Regions from separate parts of the Nocardioides okcheonensis genome, predicted to be linked through region 1. Evidence: predicted binding sites of a transcription regulator. Region 1 holds the regulator's gene; each other region holds the start of a gene.
The links. Region 1 encodes LexA, which represses DNA repair genes until DNA is damaged. Its sites were predicted from a motif close to TCGAACANNTGTTCGA; they were not measured.
Positions count from the first base shown of each region.

Region 2: LN652_RS04320 (HNH endonuclease signature motif containing protein) is a predicted target of LexA. The motif match lies at 2,614-2,629, and genes of this name have one in related genera.
Region 3: LN652_RS17080 (alpha-ketoglutarate-dependent dioxygenase AlkB) is a predicted target of LexA. The motif match lies at 2,688-2,703, and genes of this name have one in related genera.
Region 4: LN652_RS04945 (DUF6504 family protein) is a predicted target of LexA. The motif match lies at 3,159-3,174, and genes of this name have one in related genera.

Region 1 covers NZ_CP087710.1:1,999,991-2,005,436, reverse strand. Annotated here, with positions in the region: gene LN652_RS09700 (ATP-dependent DNA helicase) at 1-27, shown strand, start outside; gene LN652_RS09695 (sulfotransferase family 2 domain-containing protein) at 61-792, opposite strand; gene LN652_RS09690 (NAD(P)/FAD-dependent oxidoreductase) at 1,425-2,642, opposite strand; gene lexA (transcriptional repressor LexA) at 2,756-3,478, opposite strand; gene LN652_RS09680 (SDR family NAD(P)-dependent oxidoreductase) at 3,634-4,398, shown strand; gene LN652_RS09675 (NAD(P)/FAD-dependent oxidoreductase) at 4,499-5,446, opposite strand, start outside.
Region 2 covers NZ_CP087710.1:934,608-940,053, forward strand. Annotated here, with positions in the region: gene LN652_RS04310 (MarR family transcriptional regulator) at 1-257, opposite strand, end outside; gene LN652_RS04315 (NAD(P)-dependent oxidoreductase) at 417-1,055, shown strand; gene LN652_RS04320 (HNH endonuclease signature motif containing protein) at 1,150-2,400, opposite strand; gene LN652_RS04325 (SDR family NAD(P)-dependent oxidoreductase) at 2,816-3,658, opposite strand; gene LN652_RS04330 (NAD-dependent succinate-semialdehyde dehydrogenase) at 3,756-5,132, opposite strand; gene LN652_RS04335 (aldo/keto reductase) at 5,253-5,446, opposite strand, start outside.
Region 3 covers NZ_CP087710.1:3,503,842-3,509,287, forward strand. Annotated here, with positions in the region: gene LN652_RS17070 (xanthine dehydrogenase family protein molybdopterin-binding subunit) at 1-484, shown strand, start outside; gene LN652_RS17075 (FAD binding domain-containing protein) at 481-1,326, shown strand; partial or broken gene LN652_RS22180 (SRPBCC family protein) at 1,353-1,703, shown strand; gene LN652_RS17080 (alpha-ketoglutarate-dependent dioxygenase AlkB) at 2,043-2,666, opposite strand; gene LN652_RS17085 (GntR family transcriptional regulator) at 2,786-3,508, shown strand; gene LN652_RS17090 (HD domain-containing protein) at 3,513-4,094, opposite strand; gene LN652_RS17095 (oxygenase MpaB family protein) at 4,091-4,954, opposite strand; gene LN652_RS17100 (MerR family transcriptional regulator) at 5,034-5,446, shown strand, end outside.
Region 4 covers NZ_CP087710.1:1,055,808-1,061,253, forward strand. Annotated here, with positions in the region: gene LN652_RS04925 (DUF3040 domain-containing protein) at 1-200, opposite strand, end outside; gene dinB (DNA polymerase IV) at 299-1,468, opposite strand; gene LN652_RS04935 (class I SAM-dependent methyltransferase) at 1,508-2,245, opposite strand; gene LN652_RS04940 (SAV_6107 family HEPN domain-containing protein) at 2,306-2,731, opposite strand; gene LN652_RS04945 (DUF6504 family protein) at 2,742-3,077, opposite strand; gene LN652_RS04950 (hypothetical protein) at 3,237-3,704, opposite strand; gene LN652_RS04955 (YbaK/EbsC family protein) at 3,762-4,253, shown strand; gene LN652_RS04960 (DUF4126 domain-containing protein) at 4,257-4,847, shown strand; gene LN652_RS04965 (phytoene desaturase family protein) at 4,877-5,446, shown strand, end outside.

The sequences.
Region 1 (5,446 bases):
CGGCTCGGTCAGCCGACGAGCACGTAGACCGCCATCGCGACGGTCGGCCGGGAGACGCCCTCAGGCCGGGACCTCGTAGCCGAACAGCTGGTAGTCGCGGCGGTACATCGTGCCCACCAGCTCCTTGAGCTCGTCGGAGGCGTTGCGGTCCTGCCCGCGGGGCGCGGTCTGGTTCTTCGGCGCGGTCGGGACGGCCGGCGCCCCGATCCGCTCGCACACCTCGGCGAAGTCGCGGTCGAAGGTCTCGAGCCGGCCGACGAAGTCGACCCGGTTGAGGTCGATCATCCGGCTCTGCAGGGTGAGGTGCTGGTCGGTGCCGGGGACGGCGGAGAGGTCCTGCGCCGCGGTCCAGCGGGCGAACTCCTCGACCGTCTGCATCCGCGCGTGGGTCTCGTCGTCGAAGGCGTAGTAGTTGTGGTCCACCACCTTGTCGCGCCACGCGGAGACGAACCGGTCGAGCGGGTCGCGGACGAACGCGAAGGTGAAGTAGTCGGCGAACGACCCCAGCGGGTAGCGCACCCGCATCGCGTGGTCGACGTCCATCGTGACGCCGTAGGCCTCGCAGTGGTGGCGGATGGTGCGGGTCGCGACCTTGGCCACGCGGTACCAGACGAACCGGTGGCTGTGGCTCACGGTGAGGTTGTACGCCAGGGGGCTGAGCCAGCCCGACGCCTCGCCCGCCGCCGCGAGCCGGGACACCTCGGCCTCCGCCGCGGGCGTCAGCCGACGCCGGTTGCCCGGCCGGGTGCGGAAGACCTCGGGCGACGGCGCCCCGCCTGCGTGCTCGGACATCGCCGCGAGGCTACACGCCCCCTGGCCCGAAGCCTCGCTGGTCGAGGAGGTCGCGCAGCGACCGTCACGAGACCCCCGACCACCGGTGGTCGAGGAACGACGAAGTCGTGTCACGAGACCCCTCGGCGCGACTGGGTCTCGTGACAGGCGCCAGGGCGCCTTCCTCGACCAGCGGTGGCGCCCTCAGTCGAAGGGGATCCGGCCGCGCAGGCTCTCCGGGTCGTCGAGCGGCGCGTCCTTGGTCGACGCGCGCAACTCCCGTTGGTCGAGGAGGTCGCGCAGCGACCGTCACGAGACCCCCGGACCACCGGTGGTCGAGGAACGACGAAGTCGTGTCACGAGACCCGTCGGCGCGTCTGGGTCTCGTGACAGGCGCCAGGGCGCCTTCCTCGACCAGCGGTGGCGCCCTCAGTCGAAGGGGATCCGGCCGCGCAGCGTCTCCGGGTCGTCGAGCGGCGCGTCGCTGGTCGACGCGCGCAACTCCCGTTGGTCGAGGAGGTCGCGCAGCGACCGTCACGAGACCCCCGACCACCGGTGGTCGAGGAACGACGAAGTCGTGTCACGAGACCCGTCGGCGCGTCTGGGTCTCGTGACAGGCGCCAGGGCGCCTTCCTCGACCAGCGGTGGCGCCCTCAGCCGAAGGGGATCCGGCCCCGCAGGCTCTCCGGGTCGTCGAGCGGCGCGTCCTTGGTCTCGGCGATCACCTCGCGCGCCTGGTCGGTGCTGTCCCAGACGTTCCAGAGCAGCACGCCGCGCACGGAGCCGGCCTTCAGGTAGTACACGACGCCGGTGCCGAGCTCGCCGTCCTTCCAGTCCTCGACCATGTCGAGGTCGGAGCGGGTCTCGCCGACGGCCTCGTAGCCGGCGTCGAAGAGGTCGGACCAGAAGATCGGGGTGTAGGTGTAGGTCTCGTCGGCGCCGGCCATCACCTTGCCGGCGTGCTCGCCGGACTTCTCGGCCTGGTCGACGTGCTCGACGCGGCGGCGCCCGAGCAGGGCGTCGGGGTACGACGCCACGTCGCCCGCGGCGTACACGTCCTCGACGCTCGTGCGCAGGCGCTCGTCGACGACGACGCCGTTGTCGACCTCGAGCCCGGCGGCCTCGGCGAGCCCGGTGCGGGGCTGGACGCCGACCCCGATGACGGCCGCGTCGGCGACCACGTCGGTCCCGTCGTCGAGCCGGATCCGGACGCCGTCGCCGGTCTCCTCGCCGGTGCTGACCGAGCCGTGCACGATCGTGACGCCGTGCTCGGCGAAGTCCTTGGTGAGGCTCGCGGCGAGCGCGCGCGGGAACATCTGCTCCTGCACGTCCTCGAGGTCGAGCACGAGCGTCACCGCGACGTCGTTCTGCACGAGCGCGGCGGCGATCTCGGAGCCGATGTAGCCGCCGCCGACGACCACGACGTGGCTGCCGGACGTGGCGAGCCCACGGAGCCGCTCGTAGTCGGCGGACGTGCGGTAGTAGACGACCCGCGGGCCGGCCTCGAGGCCGAGGGTGCGCGGCTCGGCGCCGGTGGCCAGCAGCAGCTTGCCGTAGCCGACCGACGTGCCGTCGGCGAGGCGTACGGCGTGGGCAGCGGGGTCGATCTCGGTGACGGTCGTGTCGAGCACGAGGTCGACGGCGTCGTCGTCGTCGAGGTCACCGGCGAGCGACTGCCCCTCGAGCGACTCGTCGTCCTTGAGCCAGAGGTCCTTCGACAGCGCGGGGCGGTAGACCGGGTCGTGCGGCTCCGAGCCGAGCACGGCGACCGTGCCCGAGGAGTCCTGCGAGCGGATCCCCTTCACGGCGCTGGTGGCGGCGACGCCCCCACCGACGATGACGTAGTCGTAGGACTCCTGGACGTTGCTCATGCGCGCTCCCGACGGTTGGCTGTCCGGCCATCGTGTCCGCTCGACCCCGGACATTCAACGCGCCCTCCGCCCCGTGGGGTGGAGGGCGCGTCGACGCACGCAGGGCAGGGCGGTCAGACCCGGCGGAGCACCGCGGTGACGACGCCGAGGATCGTGGCGTTGTCGCCGGGGATCGGGTCGTAGGCGGTGTTGTGGGGGAGCAGCCAGACGTGGCCGTCCTTGCGCTGGAAGGTCTTGACGGTCGCCTCGCCCTCGATCATCGCGGCGACGATCTGGCCGTTGGTGGCGGTCTGCTCCTGGCGGATGACGACGTAGTCGCCGTTGCAGATGGCGGCGTCGACCATCGAGTCACCGGAGACCTCGAGCAGGAAGAGGGTGCCGTCGCCGACGAGCTGCTTGGGCAGCGGGAAGACGTCGGTGACGTCCTGCTCGGCGAGGATCGGGCCGCCGGCGGCGATGCGGCCCACGAGCGGGATGTTGACCGCGGACGGCGAGACGTCGCCGATGCCGGTCTCGTCGACGCCCGAGTCGTCGGCGCTGGAGATCGAGCGGCGCGCGGCCATCACCTCGGGCAGGAACACCTCGAGGGCGCGCGGACGGTTGGGGTCGCGCTTGAGGAAGCCCTTGCCCTCCAGCACCCGGAGCTGGTGGGCGACGCTGGAGGAGGAGGTGAGGCCGACCGCCTGACCGATCTCACGCATCGAGGGCGGGTATCCCTTGGTCTCGATGGAGTCCTTGATGGTGGCCAGGACGCGCTGCTGGCGCGGGGTCAGCCCGGTGGCGTCCGGTGGGCCGTCGGGCATCTCGATGACGTTCTTGTCGTCCTGCTTGGCCATCTGGCTCAGTCCTCCCGGCGTGGTGGCCCGCTCCGTCCGCCCGGAGCAGGTGGTGCCACCGTAGACCTCCCGGCACCCGTGGATCAAACACCTGTTCGAAGCAGCGTGTCGCTAGCGTCGCGTCCATGACGAGCGGCGGGCCGACGAGCTGTGTGGTGACGGGTGGGGCGCGTGGGATCGGACGCGGCATCGCCGCACTGCTGGTCGCGCGCGGGCACCGGGTGGTGGTGAGCGACGTCGACGCGGAGGCCGTCGCCGCGACGGCCGGGGAGATCGGCGCGGTCGCCGGGCTCGCCCACGACGTACGCGACCCTGACGCGCACCGGGTCGTCGCGGCCGAGGCGGCGCGGCACGCACCGCTCACCGCCTGGTTCAACAACGCGGGCGTCGGCGACGACGGCACGCTGGCCGCGCTCACCGACGAGCAGGTGCGCCGGCTCGTCGAGGTCAACCTGCTCGGCACGATGTGGGGGACGCGGGCGGCGCTGGCCGCACTCGGACCGCGGGGCGGCGACGTCGTCAACGTCGCGTCACTGGCCGGGCTGACGCCGGCGCCGGGCTACAGCGTGTACGCCGCGACCAAGGCCGGCGTGGTGTCGCTGAGCTCCTCGGTCAACGCCGAGGCGCCGCGAGGCGTGCGGGTCCACGCGCTGTGCCCGGACGGTGCCGACACCGCCATGCTGGCGGCACAGGACCCCGCCGGGGTGGGCGCGCAGCTGGTCCACTCGGGCGGGCCGATCCTCACCGTCGAGCAGGTCGCCGAGGCCGCGGTCGCGCTGCTCGGCTCGCGCCGCGTCGTGCGTACGCTGCCGGGCTGGCGCGGAGGAGTGGCGCGCGGCGCCGCACTGGCACCGGGGGTGTCGCAGCACGTCGTCGGGCTGTTCGCCGCGCAGGGACGCCGGGCGATGCGGCGACGCTGAGCGTCGCTCCGTCGCAACCCACGGACGGCCCCCCGGCCCCTCCGGGCCGGACGGCCGTCCCTCCAGGTGCCCGGTGCGCGACCGGGCGTGGTCGTCCTTGTCAGGGCAGGCGCACCTGCCCGTGCTGCATCTTCCACAGGAAGTACTTCTCGAAGCCGAGCTTCATCAGGTGCGCCTGCGGGCCCGGGATCAGCACCCCGTGCTTGCGCGGCGGCAGCATCTTGTCGGCCAGGATCACGACGCCGTTGTTGCCCGCGTCCATCACGCAGACGGCCGGGATGTCGCCGAACGCCTTGTGCTCCTGCGGCTCCTCGCCGCGGACCTGGGCCGCGATGTTGAGCGCCGCGACGTGGGCCTGCTGCTCGGTCGGGAAGCCGGTCTTGGGGATGCCGACCGGGGTCGGGGTCTGCCACGGCACCTCGACCGCGGCGGCGACGCCGACGGCGTACACGTCGTCGAACGCCTCGCTCTGGTAGGTGTCCCGGACCTTCACGAAGCCGTTGGCGTCGGCGAGCTCGCCGGCCTTCTGGACGACGTCCTGGCCGGAGAACGGCGGGATGATCATCGCGTAGCCGAAGTCGATCGCCCGGCCGTCGGCGAGCACCAGGCGGCCGTCGTCGACGTGGTCCATCGCGGTGTCCAGGACCGCCTCGATGCCCTCCTTCCTGAGGAACATGCCGAGCAGGGACTCGCCGTGGGGCAGGCCGCCGATGCCGAAGTGGCCGAGGAACGGCTCGGCGCTGACGTAGGTGAGCTTCACCTTGTCCTTCAGCCCGGCCTTCCTGAGCTGGTAGGAGGTGTTGAAGAGGAACTCGTAGGCCGCGCCGAAGCAGCCGGCGCCCTGGGTGGCGCCGATGACCACGTCGCCCGGGTCCTCCTTGAACCGTGTCCAGCCCTCGCCCGCGTGGATCGCGTCCTCCATCGTGGTGATGGTGTGGGCGTTGCCGTCCGGGCCGAGGCCGAGGATCACCTCGAAGCGGTTGCGGTAGCCGGTGGCGATGACGAGGTAGTCGTAGTCCTGCGGGCCGGCGGTGGTCTGCACCCGCCT
Region 2 (5,446 bases), 1.1 Mb from region 1:
CGTCGGCTCATTCGAGCAGCGAGAGCATCGAGGTCTCGAAGCATCGGAAGCACGTGAGCGACGACGGTGTCACGGCCGGCGTCGGTGAGCTCGATCGCCACCCGGCGGCGGTCCTCGGGGTCACTCGTACGGCGCGCGTGGTCACGCTTCTCGAGGCGCCTCAACAGGTGGGTCACGGCGCCTTGACTGATGCCGAGGCGCCCAGCGAGCTCCACCGCACTCAGGGGTCCGACCATCAGGTGCTCGAGGGCATCCACGTCCGTACGTGAAACCCCGAGCGTGCGAGCAAGATGACCTTGAGCACGTGTGTGTGCCAGCAACACTCGTTGCAGCGCCGTTGACAGTGGGTCGTGCGGAACGTCTTCAGGTGTCATACTGCTTGCATATCTAAAGTATCGGCGAGGACGGTGGCACGCATGAGAATCGGTCTCCTCGGAGCGACTGGCGGAAGTGGAGAGGCGCTTCTGAGTCTGGCATGCGAAGCAGGCCACGACGTCCGCGTCGTCGCTCGACGCCCCGACGCGGTCCAGGTCCCGAAGGGAGCGTCGGTCCACGTCGCGTTGGGTGACGCCACCGACCCGGCAGCGCTCGGCTCTGGACTCGACGGCTGCGAGGTCGTCGTCAACCTCGTCGGCGTGAGCGGCCTGCTCGCCGCGCGGCGTGGCACCACGGTCTACTCACGGAGCGTCGCGGCCCTCGTCGCCGCAGCTCCTACAGCCGGATTCTCCCGCGTGGTGCTCGTCACCAGCGGCGGAGTCGTGGACCAACCGGATGACGGCTGGTTCTACACGCACGTCCTCAAGCGCCACTTCCTCGAGCCGACGTACCGCGACATGCGCCTCGCGGAGCGATCACTCCAGCACAGCGACCTGGGCTGGACCATCGTCCGCCCCGGCTACCTCACGGGCGACAAGCAACGCACCGACTACCGCGTCAGCATCGATGCCCCCCTGGCCAAGGACGGCTCGTTGAGCAGGTGGAGCCTCGCGCACGCCATCCTCCAGCGGGCACTCAGCGACGAGGCGCTCGGCCACACGCTTGCCGTGGCCACGTGAGACACGCAGGTCCTGAAGACGCGCTCGGTGACGAAAGGGGGCGACCTGCCCGGCATCAGCGACCGGCTCGGACGGAAGCACGTACCCGTGCCCCTCACGTCCGCATGGTGAAGCTGACCTGGTTGTCGGCGTGGATGGTCTTGGCGTAGCGCGGGTCGTGGGCCAGGCGGTGGTGGCGCGGGCACAGCAACCGCCCGTTCACCAGATCGGTCGCACCACCGTTGGACCACGGGTCGTCGTGGTGGGCATGACACCCCGACGCGGTCGTCTCACACCCCTTCGCGGTGCACCCGCCGTCCCGCAACCCCAGCGCGATCCGCTGCGCCTTGCTGAAGAGCCGCCGCGACCGTCCCAGGTCCAGCACCTGCCCGTCGCCGCCGAGCACCACCGGGACGATCCCGGCCTCGCACGCCAGCCGGCGGGCCTGGGCCGCCGACATCCGCGTGCCGTCGTCCAGCAGCGCCACCGCGTGCTCACCCAGCAGGTCCTGCAACGTCACCGCCACCACCACCGACACGCTCACGCCCGCGGTCTGCGGGGTCGCGTCCAGCGGGTACCGCTCGACGTACTCCACGAACGCCTCACCCATCCGCCGCCGCGACGGCTTCCACACACCGTTCTCGTCGCGCAGGTCCCCCTCGGTGTGCCGGGCCGGGTTCGCCAACGCCTGCAGGATCCGCCGCAGGATCGCACCCACGTGCGAGGGGACCGTGAACCGGCCGTGGCAGCGGCCCTCACCGTCGTCCGACATCAAGAACGACACCGACTCCGCCGCCCGGCGCTCCTCCTCGGCCAGCGCGTCGGCCTCGGCCGACTCCCCCACCTCGGGTGCCACCACGTCCAGGATCCGCTTCCCGATCTGCCGCAACGCCCTCGCATCATGCAGCCGCGCGTAGGCCAGCAGCCTCGCCTCGGCCTCCTCCCGCACGGCGACGTCGACACGGTCCGGCAGCGCATCAACCGCCTCGACGATCGCCCGCGCCTGCTCCGCCCGCAGCGTGCCGTCGGCAAGCAGACGCCCGACCTCCGGGTGGTTCTCCATCGCGCGCCCCAGCGCCAGGTCGCGGCGTACCTCACGCCGCGTGGACCGCGTCTCGGCCGCGACCCACGGAACCGCGTCCCGAGAACCCTCCACCGTCCCGACGTCGTCCGAGGCCGCCAGCACCCGCGAGAGCAGCCCGTCCAGCTGCGACCGCGCCGCCACCAGCTCCACCAGCGCCGCCCGCTTCTCCCCCACCGACATGAACACCGGCTCCACCGGCGCCACACCCTTCAACGACGCACGCAGGTCCACGGCGCACTCCACGATCGGATGCAGCTGCTCCACCGGATCCACCAGGGTCATCCAGAGCCACCTCCTCGCACGCACGTCACTGACAACCGCCCGGGTCCGGGGCGGAGCGGTGAGGCATGGGGTGGCGTCGAAGGCCTGGCGTCACCTGTGAGCCCTACGGCATCCCGTGAGCACCACCACGGGTTCTATGGGTGACTGACCCGGTCCCGGGCCCTCCGTCACCTCAGACGAGAGAACCGTTCCGGACCGGCGTGCTACGCACGATCGTACACCTGTTCGAATGCGTGAGCAAGGAGTGCCGACACCTGTGGAGGAACTGCTGTCCTTGGTCGAGGGGTCTCGAGACGGGACTCCGTCCCTCCTCGACCACCGAGTGCCGTTCGTCCCTCCTCGACCAGCGAGTGCCGAGGGGTCTCGAGACGGGACTCCGTCCCTCCTCGACCAGCGAGCGCCGCGGGGCTAGCGCTCAGCCGATCCCGACCAGCGCGGCCGACCGCTCCCAGAGCCCGTCGATGAGCGCCTGGTCGCTGGCCTGCCTGTTCTCCCGGCCGTCGACGTGGAAGCGGCTGAAGTACCGCCCGTTGACCTCGGGGTCAGGGCCGCGCTCGGCGAGGGCGACCAGCGGCGCGGCACCGTCGGGGACGCTGATCGTGGCGAAGCGGGCGAGCGGCGTGCGGTAGAGCAGGCCGACGATCCGGGAGTCGCGGCCGAAGGAGCTGCCCACCGGCCCGGGGTGCACGGCGGCCGAGGTGATCCCGTCGTCCGCCCACCGGTCGGCGATGCCGCGGGTGAAGAGGATGTTCATCAGCTTGCCGGTGCCGTAGGCGGGGAACTCGCGCGCCTTGCGGTGCTCGTAGTCGAGGTCGTCGAGCACGACCTTGCCCATCAGGTTGCCGATGCTGGAGGTGTTCACCACGAGCGAGCGTCCCGCCGCGGCCAGCGTCGGGCGCAGCAGGTTGGTCAGCAGGAACGGCGCGAGGTGGTTGACCTGGAAGTTGGGCTCGTGGCCGTCGTGGGTCGTCCTCGACGGCGAGAAGGTGCCGCCGGCGTTGTTCATCAGCACGTCGAGCGTGCCGGCGCGGTCCGCGACCTGCCCGGCGAGGCGGCGTACGTCGTCGAGGCGGGCGAAGTCGGCGACCAGCGGCTCCGTGCCGACGGCCTCCGCGACCGGGCGCAGCTTGTCGCGCGAGCGCCCCGTGACGAGGACCGTCGCGCCCCGCTGGGCCAGGACCCTGGCGGTCTCCGCGCCGATCCCGTCGCTCGCCCCGGTCACCAGCACCGTGCGGCCGGCCATCGTCTGATCAGTCATGCGCCGAGCCTAGGTCGCACGTGCTGAGCGGCAGCCCCACGCACGACGCCCCGCGCACCCGGTCGTGGGTGCGCGAGGCGTCGGAGGGTGCGGCGGGTCAGCCCGCGGGGGTGTAGATGAGCTTCTTGTTGACGAACTCGTCGATGCCGTAGGGGCCGAGCTCGCGACCGACGCCCGAACGCTTGGTCCCGCCGAAGGGGAGGTCGGCCGCCGACCCCTGGGCGCTGTTGATCCAGACCATGCCGGTGTCGAGCTGGTCGGCGACCCGCTGGGCCTTCTCGGTGTCCGAGCTCCAGACGACGCCTCCGAGGCCGAACGACGAGTCGTTGGCCAGCGCGACCGCCTCGGCGGCGTCCTCGACGCGGTAGACGACCGCGGCGGGGCCGAAGAGCTCCTCGCCGTAGGCGCGCATGTCGGGCGTGACGTCGGTGAGCACGGTGGCCTCGACGAAGGCGCCCGGGCGGTCGAGCCGCTTGCCGCCGGTGCGGAGCGTGGCGCCCTTGGAGACGGCGTCCTCGACCTGCTCGAGCAGGGTCGTCGCGGCGGCCTCGGAGGACAGCGGGCCGAAGCCGGAGGACGACTCGAACGGGTCGCCCGGCGTGAGCGCGCCCATCGCCGCGGTGAACTGCTCGACGAACTCGTCGTAGAGGTCGTCGACGACGATCATCCGCTTCGCGCCGTTGCAGGCCTGTCCGGCGTTGCCCATCCGGCCGCGGACGGCCGACTTCACGGCGGCGCCGAGGTCGTCGGCGTCGAGGAGGATGAACGGGTCGGAGCCGCCGAGCTCGAGGACGACCTTCTTGAGGTGGCGGCCCGCCACCTCCGCGACGGCCGAGCCGGCCCGCTCGGAGCCGGTCACGGAGACGCCGACGACGCGCGGGTCGGCGATGATGTCGGCCGACTGGTCGTTGGTGGCGAAGAGGTTGATGTAGGCGTCGGCCGGCAGCCCGGCGTCGGCGAAGATCTGGTCGATCGCGAGCGCCGACTCGGGGCACTGCGGGGCGTGCTTGAGCAGGATCGTGTTGCCGACCATGAGGTTGGGCGCGGCGAAGCGGGCCACCTGGTAGTAGGGGAAGTTCCACGGCATGATCCCGAGCAGCGGGCCGACCGACTCCTTGCGCACCAGCGCGCTGCCACCCATCGCGGGGTCGAGCGGGGCGTCGGCGAGCAGCGTCGGGCCCTGGTCGGCGTAGTAGCGGAAGATCGAGGAGACGAGCTTGATCTCGCCCTTGCCCTCGCGGACCGGCTTGCCCATCTCGCGGGCGATGATCGCGGCGAGCTCGTCGGCGCGCTCGTCGTAGAGGTCGGCGACCCGGCGGAGCACCTGCGCGCGCTCGTCCTTCGACGTCGTGCGCCACTCGCCGTACGCCGCGTGGCTGCGCGCGAGCGCGTCCTGCACCTCGGCGTCGGTGGCGGTGGGGAACTCCTTCTCGACCTCGCCGGTGGACGGGTTGGTGACCTGGTAGTCGCTCATGCGTGATCCTCTCGAACGGGGGTGGGGACGCGCGTGCATCCCCCACCTCCGAACGTACGCACGGCTGCGGCCCTCACAAGGGTCCGGAGGGGTGAGGAGTCACACCGTGCGGATCGGGAATCAGCCGCCGGCGAGGTCGCGGCTGCGCTGCTCGAGGCCTAGCTCGCCGTAGGGGTAGTCCGTGGCGGCGAGGTCGCTGGCCTCGTCGAGGACCGCCTGCTCCCCCGCCGACAGCACCAGCCCGGCCGCCTTCAGGTTGGCGGCGAGCTGCTCGGTGGTGCGGGCGCCGAGGATCGTGGAGGTGACGGCGGGGC
Region 3 (5,446 bases), 1.5 Mb from region 1:
GATGCGCAAGTACACCTGCTGCGACGACATCGGCACCATCATCAACCCGCTGATCGTCGCCGGGCAGGTCCACGGCGGCCTCGTCCAGGGCATCGCGCAGGCGCTGTGGGAGGAGGCGGTGCACGACGAGGCCGGGACGCTCGTGAGCGGATCGTTCGTCGACTACCTCCTGCCGACCGCGGCCGACACGATCTCCTTCGACGTCGTGCACACCGACGACCCGAGCATCTGCACCACCAACACGCTCGGCACCAAGGGCGTCGGCGAGGCCGGCACCATCGCCTCCACGCCCGCGGTCGTCAACGCGGTCGTCGACGCCGTGCGCCACCTCGGTGTCACCGACATCCAGATGCCGTGCACGCCCGAGCGGGTCTGGCGCGCCATCCACGCCGGCGACCAGGCCGCACCGACTCCCGAGGCGGCGATGCCTCACTTCGACGAGTCCGAACCCGGACCCGACAGCACGGAAGGGGCCCAGGCATGATCCCGGCGCAGTTCGACTACGTCGCGCCCAGCTCGGTCGAGGAGGCGCTCGCCGCCCTCGGCGAGCACGGCGACGACGCCAAGATCCTGGCCGGCGGCCAGAGCCTCCTGCCCGTGCTGCGGATGCGCCTCAACGCGCCCGAGGTGGTGATCGACCTCGGTCGGATCACCTCCCTGCGCGGCATCCGCGACGACGGCGACGCGATCGTGATCGGCGCGATGACCACCCACACCGAGGTCCGCGACGACGCGCTCGTCAAGGATCACGCGCTGCTCCTGTCGAAGGCCGCGGCCGAGGTGGCCGACTCCCAGATCCGCCACCGCGGCACCTTCGGCGGCGCGCTCGCCCACGCCGACCCGGCCGGCGACCTCGGCGCGCCGGCGCTGGCGCTCGGTGCGCAGTTCGTGATCGCCGGCTCCGGCGGCACCCGCACCGTCGAGGCCGACGACTTCTTCGTCGACCTCTTCGAGACCGCGATCGGCGAGGACGAGATCCTCACCGAGGTCCGGGTCCCCAAGCACACCGGCTGGGGCGCGCACTACGAGAAGTTCGTGCGGGTCGCCCACCAGTGGCCGATCGTCGCCGTCGCGGCGACCGTCAAGGGGTCGATCGACGAGGCCCGCGTGGGCCTGACCAACATGGGGTCGACGCCCCTGCGGGCGCGGGCCACGGAGGCCGCGCTCGCCGGTGCGAGCGCGACCGAGGACGGCGTACGCGCTGCGGCGGAGCAGGCGGCCGACGGCACCAACCCGCCCTCCGACCTCAACGGCGCCGCCGACTACCGCCAGCACCTCGCCCGGGTCCTCACCGGCCGCGCGGTGCTCCGGGCAGCGGGGGCGTAGGCGTGGAGCTGTCCCACCGCTTCACCGTGCCCGTCGGCGTCGAGGAGACCTGGGCGCACTTCAACGACATCGCGTCGGTCGCCGAGTGCTTCCCGGGCGCCCAGGTGACCGAGGCGGACGAGGAGTCGTTCTCGGGATCGGTGAAGGTCAAGCTCGGCCCGATCGCGCTGCAGTACAACGGCAGCGGCACCTTCGTGGAGAAGGACGCCGTGGCGCACCGGTTCGTGGTCGACGCCAAGGGCAAGGACAAGCGCGGCAACGGCACGGCCGGCGCCAAGGTGACGGTGTCGATGACCGGCTCCGACTCCTCCACCGACGTGGCGGTCGAGACCGACCTGGCCATCACCGGCAAGCCGGCGCAGTTCGGCCGTGGCGTGATGCAGGACGTCTCCGACAAGCTGCTGGGGCAGTTCGTGTCCTGCCTCGAGCAGCGCCTCGCCGCGCCCGCGCCGGAGCCGGAGCCCGAGCCCGAGCCGGCCACCGACGCCGCGCCCGGCGCGGACGACGGACGGCGCCGACGGCCCGGGCGGCCGCTCGCCGCCGAGGCCGGCGCCCCCGCCGCCCCCGCCGCCCCCGGCGGAGGCGCTCGACCTGGGGAGCGCGGTGCTGCCCGTCCTGGCGAGGTCGTACTGGAAGCAGGCGCTGGCCGCGGTCGTGGGCCTCGCCCTCGTGCGGCGGCTGCTGCGGAGGTAGCGCCGGTCGACCTGGTGGGCGGGTCAGAACACGTGGAGCGGGCGGAACTGCACCGAGATCCGCGGCCCCGCGTGGGCGACCTTGGGCACCGCGTGCTCCCAGGTGCGCTGGCAGGACCCGCCCATCACCACCAGGTCGCCGTGGCCCATCGTGAACGCGATCGACGCACCCCCGCCGCGCGGGCGCAGCAACAGCCGGCGGGGGTCGCCGACGCTCACGATCGCCACCATGGTGTCCTGGTGGCGCCCACGTCCGATGGTGTCGCCGTGCCAGGCCACCGAGTCGCGGCCGTCGCGGTAGTAGCAGCAGCCGGCGCTCACGAACGGCTCGCCGAGCTCGGGGAGGTAGTGCTCGCTCAGCGTCTCGCGGGCCCGTTCCAGCACCGGGTGGGGGAGCGCGTCGCCCCCGACGTAGGTGTGCACCAGGCGCGGGACGTCGACCACCGCGTCGTACATCTCCCGCCGCTCCGCGCGCCACGGCACCCGGGCGACGAGGGCCTCCAGCACGGCGTTGGGCTCGGCCAGCCAGCTGCGCTGCACGTCGACCCAGGCGCCGTCGGTGAGCAGGCGGCGCTCCGGCGCGAGGGGCACCGCGGCGGTGTCCTCGGCGGCGAAGAGCGAGCCCTGGAAGTCCAGTGGGGAGTCCACGGCGGCATCGTACCCGATCTGTCGAACGCACGTTCGAACATCAAGGTCTGGTCAAGGCTTACCCACAGGCTTGGTCAATTGGGTGACGTAGATCAGCGCCGCTCCTTAGCCTGTGTGGCATGGAGCCGGTGGACCTCGTCGTCCCGCGTCAGCGGGCGCTGAAGCACGTGCAGGTGCGTGAGCACGTGCGCGGGCTCATCGAGAGCCAGCCCCCCGGGTCGGCGGCGCCGTCCGAGCGCGAGCTGGTCGCCCGCTTCGGCGTGGCCCGGATGACGGTGCGCCAGGCGCTCGACGCCCTGGTCGCCGAGGGACTCCTGGAGCGGATCCCCGGGCGCGGGACGTTCGTCGCCCAGCCGCCCAAGACCCCGGGGCGCCTGACGTCCTACACCGAGGAGATCCGTCGGCGCGGGATGCTCCCGGAGTCGCAGACCCTCCTCGCCCGCGTCGAGCAGGCGGGGCCGGGCGTCGCCCGTGCCCTCGACATCTCGCCGGGTGACCCGGTCCTGCACTGGCGCCGGCTGCGGCGGGCCGACCAGGAGATCGTCTGCGTCGAGGACGCCTACCTCAACGAGGTGCTGCTGCCGGGCTTCCTGCAGCACGGCACCCCCACCAGCCTCTACGAGGCGCTCGCCGCGCGGGGGCTGCGCCCGACCGACGTCGAGGACGCGATCAGCGCCGACCGCGCGAGCGCCGAGGAGGCCAGCATCCTCGGCATCGCCGAGGGCGACCCGGTCCTGCGCCACGCGCGCCGGGCGGTGGCCGACGGCCGGATCGTCGAGGTCTCGCGCACCTGCTACCGCCACGACCGGTTCACGTTCTACCTCCAGCTCGCCGACCGCTGAGGGCTCACCCGCGCAGCCCCGCCAGCTCGCGCTCGAGGTTCGCGCGCGCGGGGGCGTCCCACAGGTCGTGCGCCTGACGGGTGCGGAACAGCCGCGGCCGCGCGGCGAGGTCCTCGAGCACGGCGCGACGCCCGGCGCGGAAGTCGGCGTCGGACACGTGCGCGAAGTCGGCCCGCACGCCCGCGACGTAGGCGTCGTAGCGCTCCCGCGTGGCGGCGAGGATCCCGAGGTCGGCGTCGCTGAGGGCGCACCCGTCGGCGTCGTCGTCGTCCGGCTGGTGCTCGAGGGTCATCCGCACCAGCCGCGCGACCTCCGCCGCGAGGGGCGGCGCCAGGACCCGCTCGGCCCACCGGGCCGAGCGCTCCTCGTCGTCGTCGGCGCCGTCGTAGACCGCGTCGTGGAACCACGCGGCGAGCGCGACCGTCGCGGCGTCGAAGCCCGCGCCCGCGTCGGCGAGCTCGTCGAGGCGCTCGAGCACCTCCGCGAGGTGCTGCAGGTCGTGGTAGCCCGGGCGGTCCCACGCGGCCAGCAGCTCGTCGCGCACGTCGTGCCGGTCCGGCAGCGGCCAGCGGGCCGCCAGGCTCACGCCTGCTGCTCCTGCAGCTGGCGGGCGTGGTCGTGGCCGGACGCCATCGCCCAGCGGATGGTGCGGGTGGCGGCGGCGCCCAGGATCCGGTTGGTCACCGGCGGGACCGGCGGCAGCCGCAGCTCGCGCCGGGCCTCGGTCGGCAGCAGGCCGATCGCGGCGGTCGCGAGCGAGAGGTAGCCGGGACGCGCGACCAGCGGGAGGTCGGGGTGCAGCAGCAGGAAGCGGATCGCGTCGTGGGCGGCGGGCGTGCCACGCAGCTCGGGCCCGTAGGCGGTCAGCACGGTGCGCAGCTCCTCCTCCGAGCGCGGGGCGCCGATCACGCCGAGGTGCTCGGCGGCGACGGCGGTCTGGGCGACGTACTCGTCGCGCTCGCGGCCGACCAGCGGCCGGCGGCCGTAGCGGTCGTGGGCGAGCAGGAAGCTCTCGATCTCGGCGGCGTGGACCCAGCCGAGCAGGTGCGGGTCGCTCGCAGCGTAGGGCGTCCCGTCCGGCATGGTGCCCGTCACCGACTCGTGGGCCCGCTGCACCGCCCGGATCACCTGCAGCGCGTCCTTCTCGGTGCCGAAGGTCGTCATCGCGATGTAGGTGGAGACCTGCGCGAGCCGGCCCCACATGTCGCCCTGGTAGCCGGAGTGGTCGGCCACGCCCTGCATCGCCGCCGGGTGGAGCGACTGCAGCATGATCGCGCGGATGCCGCCGACGAACATCGACGCGTCGCCGTGCACGCGGGCGATGGGGGAGTCGGGCGCGAACCACCGGGGACCGGGGGTGCCGTGCACCCGCTCGCGGGCGCGGTCGCCGTCAGGCCCGGCCACCTTGCGGAACAGCTCGGCGCCGAGGCGTTCGCGGAGGGTCACGTCCTCGAGCCTAGCGAGCGCGCACAACGTCCGCGGCCCGCTTTGACTTCGAGTACTCGAAGTTCCTAGCGTCGAGGACGTGACCACGCACGCCGAGCCCCGCAGCTACACGATCCGCGAGACGGCGGCCCTCACCGGGCTGCCGGCGAGCACGCTGCGCTACTACGAGCAGGTCGGGGTGATCCCCCCGATCAGCCGCGGCGCGAGCAGCGGGCACCGCGTCTACGGCGAGGCCGACCTCGACCAGCTGATGTCGGTGTCCTGCCTGGCCGCGACCGGCATGGGGCTCGACGACATGCGCCACTACATGGCCAACGCCCGACGGGGCGCCGCCGCGGCGGCCGGGCAGCGCGAGCTGCTCGAGCAGCAGCAGCGGCACCTCACCGTCGAGGCGGAGCGGCTGGCCCTGCGCCAGCGCTACGTCGACCTCAAGATCGCCTACTGGCAGGCGGTCGAGGACGGCGACGCCGGGCGCGCCGACGAGATCTCGGC
Region 4 (5,446 bases), 940 kb from region 1:
ACGGCGGAGAGGTCGAGCAGCACGGCGAGCACGAGGAGGCCGATGCCGACGGCGAGGATCACGCCGCCGAGGATCATCCGTCGTCGCGCGGTGCGCTGGAACGAGGTGCCGCGCAGGGTGGAGGCGAACTTCGGGTCCTCCTCGACGAGGGCGCGCTCCATCTGCTCGAGCAGTCGCAGTTCTTCCTCGGAGAGCTCCACGGTTCCTCCTCACCTTCTGCCTGCAAGTCTAGGCACGGTCCTGCCACTACGGTAGGCGTCCCCGAAAAATCTGGCACCGGTTTGGTCACCCCCGCCGCTCAGACCAGGCTCGCGGGCCGCACGGCGCTCGACCCGAAGCGGCGGGTGGCGCGGTCGACGGCGCGGTCGGCGTCCTCCCAGCCGTGCTCGGGCTCGCCGAGGACGAGCTGGCGCTGGACACTCGCACGCGGCACCAGGCCCTCCACCCGGACGCCCACCAGCCGCACCCGGGTGCGCGGCAGGTCGAGCGCGTCGTAGAGCCCGGTGACCACGCGGTGCACCTCGACCGTCACGTCGGTGACCTCCGGCAGGGTGCGCGAGCGGGTGATCGTGGTGAAGTCGGAGAAGCGCACCTTGAGGGCGACGGTGCGACCGACGACGCCGGCCGCCCGCATCCGGCCGGCCACCCGCCCGGAGAGCCGCAGCAGCTCACGGACGACCACCTCCCGGTCGGCGGTGTCGCGCGCGAAGGTCTCGTCGGCCCCCATCGACCGGTCGGGCTCCTGGTGCACCGGCCGCGGCACCAGCTCGGCGCGGTCGGTGCCCCACGCGAGGTGGTGGAGGTGCTGGCCGAGGTGTCGGCCGACGGCCCGCTGGAGCTCCGGCACCGGCAGGCGGGCGATGTCGGCCACGGTGACCAGCCCGGCCCGGTGGAGCACCTCGCGGGTCTTCTCCCCGACTCCGTAGAGCTCACCCACGTCGAGCGGGTGGAGGAAGGAGGTGACCTCGGCGGGCCGGACCACCAGGACGCCGTCGGGCTTGGCCCGCCGGCTGGCGACCTTGGCGACCGACACCGAGCCGGCCACGCCGACGGAGCAGGTGATGCCCTGCTCGTCGTGGATCGTCGCGCGCAGCTGCTCGGCGATTGCCTCCGGCGGGCCGAGCCGACGCGTCGAGCCGCGGACGTCGAGGAACGCCTCGTCCAGCGAGTACGCCTCCACGAGGGGCGTCACCTCCCGGAAGGTCTCCATCACCGAGGCCGAGACGCTCATGAAGCTGGTGTAGTCGGGCGGGAGGACCGTGACGTGCGGGCACAGCCGGCGCACGCGGGCCATCGGCAGCGCCGAGTGGATGCCGTAGCGGCGGGCGACGTAGTTGGCGGCCAGCACGACGCCGCGACCGCTGCCGCCGACGACCACCGGCTCGTCGACCAGGTCGGGCCTCTCACGCAGCGCGACGGAGGCGTAGAAGGCGTCCATGTCGACGTGCAGGAGCGGGGTGTCGGTCACCGTCCGCCCCCGCAGTAGGGCGCGGACGGCGCGGACGGCTCAGCACCGGGCGAGCACGTGGAGCTGCGTCGCCAGCGGGAGGTACTCGGGGCGGGTCGCCACGGCCCGCTCCAGCTCGACGAGGGCCGCCGTGGCGCCGGGCTCGAGGTCGAGGAGGCTGCCGGGGACCAGGTCGGCGAAGACCCGCACACCGTGGACCGACGTCGGGGCCAGGCCCGCCGCGCCGAGGAGGTCGACCACCTCGTCGCGGGTGAAGCGACGGCCACCGCGCCCGGCCGCGGACCCGCCGTCGAGCAGCTCGCGGGCGGTCTGGAAGTGCCCGGCCATGGCGCGGGCGACGACGGCCGCGTGCTGCTGCGCGACGACCAGGCTGAGGTGTCCGCCGGTGCGCAGCACGCCGGCGATGGCGGCGAGGGACGCGGCGGGGTCGTCGACCATCTCGAGCACACCGTGGCACAGCACCAGGTCGGCGTCGTCGACCAGCGCGGCGAGGTCGGACAGGTCGCCCTGCTGGCCGGCGACCCGGTCGGCGACGCCCCGCTCGCGGGCCCGGCGGTCGAGCGAGGCGAGGGCGTCGGGGCTCGGGTCGATGACCTGCACCCGGTGGCCCAGCTCGGCCAGCGGGACGGCGAACCCGCCGGTCCCTCCCCCGACGTCGACGATCCGGGCCTGCTGCTCGCGCAGGGTCGCGTCGGTCTCCAGCAGGGTGCGCACGCCGTCCCAGACCACGCCGGTGCGGACGGACTGACGACGCTCGCTCGCGGAGGGCTGCTGCATGCGGGCAACCCTAGTGCGTGCGGCGCGACGCCCCGGGTGGGCTTCATCCCCGGCCCCGTCTCAGGCGACGCTGGCGTGCGGGACCAGGCCCAGCGACTGCTCGACGACCGCGAGGAACCGGTCGGAGTCGCGCACCAGGTCGTCGGCCTCGCGCTCGGTCACCGCGCGGGTCGACCCGGCCTCGGCGGCCGCCCGCTTGGCGGCGCCGGCCGCGAAGAACGTCGCCCACTCGGTCAGCTCGGGAGCGACCTCGCACAGCAGCACCCAGGCGTTCTTCTGCCGGCGCCCCCGCGGCGCCGGACGGGCGCGCGCCGCGAGCAGCGCGGCCGCCGCGCACAGGGCGGCGACGTGGGCGCAGGCGTACCGGGTGGGGACGTCGCGGGCCGTGATCGCGTCGCTGAGCGAGGCCGCGGAGCGGGCGAGGTACGTGTGGGCGCTGGCCGGCAGCGTCGCCGCCGACGTCGGGCCGAACGGTGCGGTCGTCATCATCGCCCCCTCAGTCCCGGCAGCCGACGAGCTGCCAGCGCCCGACGGCCCGGTCGAAGGACAGGTCGAACACGCCGTGGCCCGGCGGCTCGGCACCGTCGACGACCCTGACCCCGGACGCGATCCCCCGGCCGGCCTCCACCCGCCACAGCTCGCGCGCGGCGACCGGGTCTGCGGTCAGCGCCCCGCCCGCGTCGCCCGCCGCCGCCGGCTGCCGCCACGGTCCGGCCTCCACCCAGTGCGCCACCACCACGCGCACCTTCCACAGGCGGCCCCGCCACAGGAACTGCTCGGGATCCTCCGCCTCGCCCCGTCGCACCTCGACAGGGTCGTCGTACTGCCTCATCGCGCCTCCTCGACACCTCGGTCGACCCCGGGGTCGACCCGGGCGGCGGTGGGGGTCGAGGTCACCGCCACCCGAGTCGCGTCGAACAACTGTTCGAACAACGAGAACGGTACTCCCCACCACCGACAGCGCGTCAAGGGCCGGTCGGGAGGCGCGACCTCAGTGGCCGCGGAGGTACGCGGTGGTGTCGCGGCGCCACAGCAGGACCGCGAGGACCAGGCCCTCGACGATGACCAGCGCGGCGAGGACCACGAAGATCGCCGGCAGGTGGGAGTCGAGCGCGACGGCGCCGACCAGGACGCCGACGCCGACCGTCGCGGTCAGCACGAACCGCGCCCAGCCGTGCCCGCCCATGAAGAAGGACCCGAGCACGAGCGACAGGAGGGCGAACCCGACGAAGGCGACCACGGAGAGGGCGACGAACCCGGGGACGATCGGGCTCTCGCGCAGCTGCTCGATGCCACCCTGGGCGAGGATGTCCTGGGCCGACGGGTTGCCCTCGGCCCACCCCAGGATGACGTCGTCGCGCATCAGCCAGGTGAGCAGCGTGATCACGCCCGCCGTGGCCACGATCAGCCCCAGCACGCGCACGCTGTTGACCACGGACCCGGGCACCTCGCGCGCCATCCACACTCCCCTGAAATCGTCGTCCGACTCGTCGTCGCTCGTCGCTAGGCTCGCACCATGTCGAGCGAGCACGCATCCATCACCTCGTTCCGAGGCGAGCACACCCGGCGCGGCGGCACGGGTGACGTGGTCATCCTGCCCGACAGCGCCCACACCGCGGCACTCGCCGCGGCGGCGCTGGGGTGTGAGGTCGGCGCCATCGCCAACAGCCTGCTGTTCGACGCCGGAGGCGAGCCGGTGCTGATCCTCACCTCGGGGGCGCACCGGGTCGACACCGCCGCCGTCGCGCAGCGCATCGGCGTGGAGCGGCTGCGCCGTGCGTCGCCCGAGTTCGTCCGCGAGCACACCGGGCAGGTGATCGGCGGGGTCTCCCCGATCGACCACCCGGCGCCCGTCCGCACCTGGATCGACCCGTGGCTGCGGCGCCACCCCGTCGTCTGGGCGGCGGCGGGACACCCGGCGGCGGTCTTCTCGACGACCTACGACGAGCTGGTCGCGATGACCGGCGCGACCGAGGTCGACGTCGAGTCCGCGGCGGGCGGGGACTGAGACGTGGACGCCCTCGCGCTCACCTTCTCCAGCGGCTGGGCGAGCGGCGTCAACGCCTACCTCGTCGTGCTGGTCCTCGGCCTGGCCGACCGCTTCGGCGGCTCCGAGGCGATCCCCGACGTGCTGGGGCGGTGGGACGTGCTGGCGCTCGCGACCTTCCTCTACGCGATGGAGTTCGTCGCCGACAAGATCCCCTACGTCGACTCCACCTGGGACGCCGTGTCCACCGCGATCCGGCCGACGGCCGGCGCCGTGATCGGGGTCCTGCTCGCCGGGGAGGCGGACTCCCTCGAGCAGGCGGTCGGCGGCGTCGTGGGCGGCGGCACCGCACTGCTGAGCCACCTCGCCAAGGCGGGCGGGCGACTGGCGCTCAACTCCTCCCCCGAGCCGGTGACCAACGTCGCCGCGAGCCTCGCCGAGGACGCCGCGGTGCTCGCGGTCGTGTGGTTCTCCCTGGAGCACCCCCGCGCCGCTGCGGCGGTCGCCGGGGTGCTGCTGCTGGTCGGCCTGGTGATGCTGGTGGTCCTCGGCCGGCTGGTCCGCCGCGGCTGGCGGCGGTGGAAGCGGCGCGAGCCGGTGCGGCCGGTCGGCTGACCGTGCCGGCCAGGACCTAGGGTTCCCCCGTGGCGCGTGTCGTGGTGGTCGGAGGCGGCTTCGGCGCGATGGCCGCCGCCGCACGCCTCGCCAAGCTCGGCCACGAGGTGACCCTGCTCGAGCGCTCCGACCGCCTCGGTGGCGCCCTGGGCACCGTCGAGGCCGACGGGTACGCCTGGGACGCAGGCCCCACCTCCACCCTGCTCCCCGCCGTGGTGCGCGACCTGTTCCGCAAGTCCGGGCGACCGCTCGAGCGCGAGGTCGACCTGCACCCGCTGGACCTCGTGCGCGAGCACCGCTTCGAGGACGGCCCCGCGCTCCGCCTCCCCGGCGGGTCCCGCGCCGCCCAGCTCGACGCGTTCGAGGCGCTCGGGACCGGCCTGGGCCGGCAGTGGGTCGACCACGTGGCGTCCTACGGAGACGTCTGGGAGCTGCTGCGCAGGGAGTGGTACGAGCGGCCCTTCGACCCCGACGTAGCGCCCCGGGAGCTCACCGACCTGCTGAACCGGCGCACGTCGCTGCACCGGCGGCTGCGCCGCACCTTCGACGACGAGCGGCTGCGGCTGGTCGCCGGCCACCGGCTGGTGATGGACGGCCAC